Regions from separate parts of the Vibrio sp. 1069 genome, predicted to be linked through region 2. Evidence: predicted binding sites of a transcription regulator. Region 2 holds the regulator's gene; each other region holds the start of a gene.
What was found. The regulator CRP, encoded in region 2, controls carbon source genes, mostly activating them, when cyclic AMP is high. The targets are predictions, from matches to a motif close to TGTGANNNNNNTCACA.

Region 1 (2,276 bases), on a different contig from region 2:
TGAAGACAAGTTACTTAGCCTAACTGCGTCAATCGAGATTGGTTCAAGTCATCCTCTAGCGGTTTCTTTAGTTACCAAAGTGCAAGAGCAGGGGCTTACTATTCCTGAAGCGTTGGATAAAACCGCGCAAGTAGGCTCTGGTGTCACAGGTTACGTCGATGGAAAAATGGTCCAAGTGGTCACGCCTTCAAAGGCAGACTTTCCACTTTCTCAACAAGCCAAAGAGCAAGTGGTTACGTTGGAACAACAAGGTAAAACGGTTGTCATTGTGCGTTTCGATGACGAGGTCATTGGCGTGATCGCATGGCAAGATACATTGCGCTCAGATGCCCAGCAAGCCATCGCAATGTTGAAGGAACTTGGGGTCACGTCGGTGATGCTAACGGGTGACAACCCGAGAAGTGCAGAAGCAATGGCAAATAGAATAGGCTTGGATTATAAAGCGAGTTTGTTACCTGCAGACAAGGTGCATTACGTCGAGAAGCTATCACAACAACATACCGTTGCGATGGTGGGAGACGGTATCAATGATGCTCCAGCCATGAAAGCTTCGAGTATCGGCATTGCGATGGGAGGCGGTACGGATGTTGCACTCGAGACTGCTGATGCGGCGTTAACACACAACCGTTTGATTGAGCTACCTGCCATGATAGAACTGTCGCGTGCGACGCTAAGTAACATTCGTCAGAATGTCGCGTTAGCGCTAGGTTTGAAAGGTGTATTCTTAGTGACAAGTTTACTTGGTGTAACTGGGTTGTGGGTTGCTGTATTAGCCGACAGTGGTGCAACAGCACTGGTGACATTGAATGCGTTGAGATTACTTCGTTTTGAGTCCAAGCAGATCAAATAACTGACCTAACCATTGATCCCACTCATTAATAGCCCGAGGCATTCGTGTATCGGGCTTTTTTTAACCGTATTCACCTGATGCGATCAGACGTTTTTCTCGTCCTTGAAATCACGCATTGCTATGCAACAAAATGATCTAACGCCCCTTAAAGTGTGATCAATGCCAGTTTTGTTTGAAATTTCATTTTCATTACATTTTGTGATTGTGATTGTGATCACTCTATGTTGGTGAAAGGTTCGCTACAGTGCATCTGTACCCAATAACTGATTAATGAGCTTATTGTTCATAAAATAAGCCACAATAAGGAGCGACTTATGTCTCAAGCTGTATTCCATTTAGGTGTTACTGAAGCTGATCTTAATGGTGCGACTCTAGCGATCATTCCTGGTGACCCAGCGCGTGTTCAAAAAATCGCAGAACAAATGGAAAATCCAGTATTTCTAGCAAGCCATCGTGAATACACGCTATACCGTGCAGAGTTAGACGGTAAACCTGTTGTGGTTTGTTCTACAGGTATTGGTGGTCCTTCTACCTCTATCGCAGTTGAGGAATTGGCACAGCTTGGTGTTCGTACTTTCCTACGTGTTGGTACAACGGGTGCAATTCAACCACATGTAAACGTGGGTGACATGATCGTAACGACGGGGTCAGTTCGTCTTGACGGTGCGAGCCTACACTTTGCTCCTATGGAATTCCCAGCAGTTGCTGACTTTGAAGTAGCAACCGCAATGAAAGCAGCGGTAGAAGAGTCTGGCGCTACAGTTCACATGGGTGTGACTGCATCAAGCGACACGTTCTACCCTGGTCAAGAACGTTACGATACGTTCTCTGGTCGTGTTGTTAAGCGTTTCCAAGGCTCTATGCAAGAATGGCAAGACATGGGCGTACTTAACTTCGAGATGGAGTCTGCAACACTGCTAACAATGTGTGCGAGCTCTGGTTTAAAAGCGGGTTGTGTGGCTGGTGTTATCATCAACCGTACACAAAAAGAGATTCCAGATCATTCAACTCTGAAAGAAACGGAAGCGCGTTCAATTAAAGTGGTTGTAGAAGCAGCGCGTAAAATGCTTTAAGCCTCTATAGTTGGCATTTAAACAAACAGAAAAAACCAGAGGCTAACCTCTGGTTTTTTTCTACTTATAGAAATGCGTACAGCTAAAATTTAGGTATAAAAAAAGCAGCATTAATGCTGCTTTTTATCGTTGTGAATTTTAGCTTTTCTTAATGGCACTATATCTCGTCTGAACCGCCCGCGTCTTTAAACCAAGCCGTTAAGTGCGTTCTTAAATCTTTAAGCTCATCAGGGCCAATCAGGGCTAGCCCTAAGTCTTCAGCACGAGTAATGTCATTGTGACGAAGAGGACGGAAGCTCACCAACATTGCGCGCGCTTGCAAGCCACCTAATAGATCGCGAAGCGATTCTAAC
Region 2 (2,276 bases):
GTGCAGTAGTAACTCTACTGCACATTACAGGTAAGTAATTTTCGACAAGGTTTGTCATGTCAGCTAAACACCCAATTATTGCGGTTACTGGTTCGTCCGGTGCCGGCACGACCACTACATCTGAAGCCTTCCGTAAAATGTTCAATATGATGAACGTTAAACCCGCATGGGTTGAAGGCGATAGCTTCCATCGCTTTACTCGCCCAGAGATGGACATCGAAATCCGCAAAGCCCGCGAGCAAGGTCGACACATTAGCTACTTTGGCCCACAAGCTAATGACTTCCCGGGATTAGAAGAGTTTTTCCGTAAGTTCGGGCATGACGGCACTGGCAGCGTGCGCCGTTATCTGCACACGTTTGACGAAGCGGTTCCCTACAATCAAATGCCAGGCACGTTTACACCGTGGCAAGACTTACCCGAAAACAGCGACGTGCTGTTTTATGAAGGGTTACATGGTGGCGTGGTCGATGGCGATGTTAATGTTGCTCAACATGTGGATTTCTTAATTGGCATGGTGCCGATTGTGAACTTAGAGTGGATCCAAAAATTCGTACGTGACACTCGCGATCGCGGCCATTCGCGTGAAGCGGTAATGGACTCAATCGTGCGATCCATGGACGATTACCTCAACTATATCACTCCGCAGTTTTCTCGTACTCACATCAACTTCCAGCGCGTACCGACCGTTGATACTTCCAACCCACTTAATGCAAAAGGCATCCCTAGTTTGGATGAGAGTTTTGTGGTGATTCGCCTACGCGGTATCAAGAATGTCGACTTCCCATATCTGCTGGCCATGATTGATGGCTCATTCATGTCACGCCACAACACGATTGTCGTACCCGGCGGTAAGATGAGCTTTGCAATGGAGCTCATAGTTCGGCCTATCCTACAACAGCTCATCGAAACAGGGAAAATTGGCTAAAAACCTGCCTGCGAAGATGTTTACTTTTCATACCGTGATCATGTGCACAGTTTTGCTTACAAAATCTCAATCATGGCACGATTAAAATCAAGAAATCGTTTTCGAAAAAGGATACTATTTCTTACCGAAACACAAGAGAGCTTGCAGCATATAAAAAGTGCTCTTATTCTAGTAGGCCTAATTCAGGCTTAGCTAAAATATGGATAGCGCAAGCGTACCCTGCAGAGGAAGTGAGATATTATGGTTCTAGGTAAACCTCAAACCGACCCAACATTAGAGTGGTTTCTTTCACACTGTCATATTCATAAGTACCCTTCAAAGAGCACGCTAATTCACGCGGGCGAAAAGGCAGAAACTTTGTACTACATCGTTAAAGGTTCTGTTGCGGTTCTTATCAAAGACGAAGAAGGTAAGGAGATGATCCTTTCTTACCTAAACCAAGGAGACTTTATTGGTGAACTTGGTCTATTCGAGGAAGACCAAGAGCGCACAGCTTGGGTTCGTGCTAAATCTCCTTGTGAAGTTGCTGAAATTTCTTTCAAGAAGTTCCGTCAGCTTATCCAAGTAAACCCAGACATCCTAATGCGTCTTTCTGCGCAGATGGCTCGTCGTCTTCAAGTAACTAGCCAAAAAGTGGGTGACCTGGCGTTCCTAGACGTAACTGGTCGTATCGCTCAGACGCTTCTGAACCTTGCAAAACAACCAGACGCAATGACTCACCCAGACGGCATGCAAATCAAGATCACTCGTCAAGAAATCGGTCAAATTGTTGGCTGTTCTCGTGAGACAGTAGGTCGTATCTTGAAGATGCTAGAAGAGCAGAACCTAATCTCTGCTCACGGTAAAACCATCGTGGTTTACGGTACTCGTTAATCTCGAACTAGAGTGACACGAACAAAATTATAAAAGCCACCAATGGCAACATTGGTGGCTTTTTATTTACTCATGACCAAATGAGATAGGGTGCAGCGAACACTAATGAGTAAGCTTAACAGGTTAACCCTAAAACTTAGCCATTCGTACTTTCAAAGATTTTGTCAGCTGAAGCGGCCACGAAACCTGGGTACAAATCACCATTTTCCATCGGATAGCGCTTAGCAAATTCATAAAACCCGCCAGGGATAATTTCAGTGCCTTCGCTAAAACGAACCGCTACTTTATCTGCCATGGTCGATGACTGCTCTAGCAACACCTCAGGAGTGCCCTTCACTTCACCACCATTTTCATTAATGGTAAACCCAGCGGTACGCAGATGATCGTTTACCTGCTTCACTTCTTCATATTCATTGAGCTGGTTAACGCTCACCGTGAAGTGGTTTGCTCCGTAACCATGCGCCGCAAGCCAAGATG
Region 3 (2,276 bases), on a different contig from region 2:
CGCCTGCTTGGGGTCACCGATCATAAACAAACCACATTCCGGGTTGTTCAGATAAATACGGCTGAAAATACTGTATTGAAGCGGGTCGGTATCTTGGAACTCGTCAATCATTGCGACAGGGTACAAAGTACGAATACGCGCCGCTAAAAGCTCGCTTTCGTCCGTATCGATAGAAGCAGAAAGTTGCGTCAGCAAATCATCGAAAGAGAGCCACTGTTTTTGATTTTTCGCGTTGGCCAGCATCACACGACAATGCTCAATCGCATGAGCAAGCAGTGGCGCTTTTAAGCTGATTGGATTGGCAAGAAATGTTTCAATGGCTTCAAATACCGCATGCTGCGGCGCACTGCCTTTCGGTGTTTTTTCCAACAAGACGTTTTGCGCGAATTTCTCCAGCTTGTCTGGATAATCGTAACCTGTGGTTTCCGTTGCCGCCCAAGCATTCACCGCCTCCAACCACGTCGGCAGAGACTTTTTGGTGTAGCTGCGTTTGTTAATATCTGAATCTGAAATCAGCGTTAAGAAGTCATCTTGGCTTTCTCGCCACTGTGCTTTTAATTCATCAATTTTTTTCAAATTTTCAGTATGAAGATCAGCCAAACTACCTTTCATAGCAGGAACAGAAAGGCTTAGCGGCGCACCGGTTAAGTAATTGCTGATGTTAGACAACAACGCAGATGGAGAGCTCCATAGCTGGCGAATTTCCCCAGCCAAGGTAAATGGCAACGGGTAGAAATTGCGGCGCCAGTAATCGGCTACAACTTGCGCTTTTAGGTGACTTTCATCGGTCACAAACTCGTTATTAAATCGGCTGCCAGATTCAAACGCATTTTGCGTTAGCATACGTTGGCAAAAACCGTGAATGGTGTAGACCGCCGCCTCGTCCATCTGACGCTCTGCCTGCAATAAAATTTCTGCGGCTTGCTTGTGATCGTCAAACTCATTAAGCAAAGGTTGGATCACCGGGTCGGAACTCTGTCCACGCGCAAACGCGATTCGCGCATCATGGATTCTTGCCCTGATACGATCGCGTAATTCCGCAGTTGCCGCTTCGGTAAAGGTTACAACCAGAATTTGGTCGACCGTAAGCGGTACGCGATGTCGAGTTTCCGCGCTGCCATGACCAAGCAAAAGACGCAGATATAAACCTGCAATAGTGAAGGTTTTACCTGTACCTGCTGATGCCTCGATTAACCTCGCACCGTGCAGAGGAAACGTCATCGGTTCTAGTGGCGTTGGTTGAGGTTGCTCTGTGCGGTCTAACGTATGTAGAGGACACTCTGCACCTGACATTTGATCCATAACGCTGAATCTCTCCGGATTATTTACTAGGACGTATCACCTAATAAATGTGATCTATAGTTAAAAATTCTATTAATATGTTTAACAAGTTGGATAATTTAGAGCTTTGTGAGATCTTTCTCACGGTTATCCATAAGACGTACCGTTAGTATGCGCCCCACGAGATAAGCCAAACCTTTTTGGCGGCACAACTCAAATGAATTAAACAAAAGTATCATGATCCCTCTGACCTTGTGGCCGTACAGCGAACGCCCTACAAAAAATAATGATTTTCTGGCGGCCACCCTACTCTTCCTTCTCTTTATCCAGCTGTCTTTATTACGCTTTCACATCATCAGCGTCTTGAACCGCTAAGCGCGCACCTTGCAGTACTAATGCTGTCAGCAAACGAACTTCTGAGGCCAACTCATCATTCCAAGCAGGCCAAATTCGAGAGATGTACGCATTACTGCCTTCGCCCGGGCTCATGAAGCCATCATTGAATGCGTCAGCCATTTTCTTCAAAGATTTCTCTTCGTAATCTACCCACTGACCGCGGCTAAAGCCCGCTTCAACACAAGCCAACGCCGTTTTCGGGAAATAAGGCAAAGGCTTAGTCATGCCTTCGAAAAATAAGCGAACTAATTCAGTCAGTAGCTGTTTGGCATACTGCGCATCGGCAATTTCTGGGTAGATCAAATGCAGCGCGCCTTCTTTACGATCGTAACCAATGATGTGAGTTTTCTTAGCATGACCCGACGCCGACATGGCAAGGTGATCGATCCACGCAGCAAGGTAATCCTGCGAGCGAATCTTACCGCTTCGATAGCGAATCAAACCGGATTGGTAGCATTGAGTTAGCCAACCTGTTAGGCGAACGTTTTTCTCTTCGCCTTCATTTCGCTCAAACAAGGAATCAAACGTCAGGTCGATTTCCAAATCGTCTTGAGGCGCACCAGATAAAAACGCCAGTTTATCCACCAGCTCTTCCGCCT

Region 1: udp (uridine phosphorylase) is a predicted target of CRP. The motif match lies at 1,054-1,069, and genes of this name have one in related genera.
Region 3: recB (exodeoxyribonuclease V subunit beta) is a predicted target of CRP. The motif match lies at 1,412-1,427, and genes of this name have one in related genera.

Annotation. Positions count from the first base shown of each region.
Region 1 is NZ_JAWOWP010000001.1:19,581-21,856, forward strand. It holds gene R7040_RS00085 (zinc/cadmium/mercury/lead-transporting ATPase) at 1-850, shown strand, start outside; gene udp (uridine phosphorylase) at 1,165-1,923, shown strand; gene R7040_RS00095 (DUF1887 family protein) at 2,081-2,276, opposite strand, start outside.
Region 2 is NZ_JAWOWP010000024.1:30,652-32,927, reverse strand. It holds gene R7040_RS22330 (phosphoribulokinase) at 57-926, shown strand; gene crp (cAMP-activated global transcriptional regulator CRP) at 1,167-1,799, shown strand; gene R7040_RS22320 (DUF1338 domain-containing protein) at 1,936-2,276, opposite strand, start outside.
Region 3 is NZ_JAWOWP010000012.1:59,605-61,880, forward strand. It holds gene recB (exodeoxyribonuclease V subunit beta) at 1-1,293, opposite strand, end outside; gene recC (exodeoxyribonuclease V subunit gamma) at 1,621-2,276, opposite strand, start outside.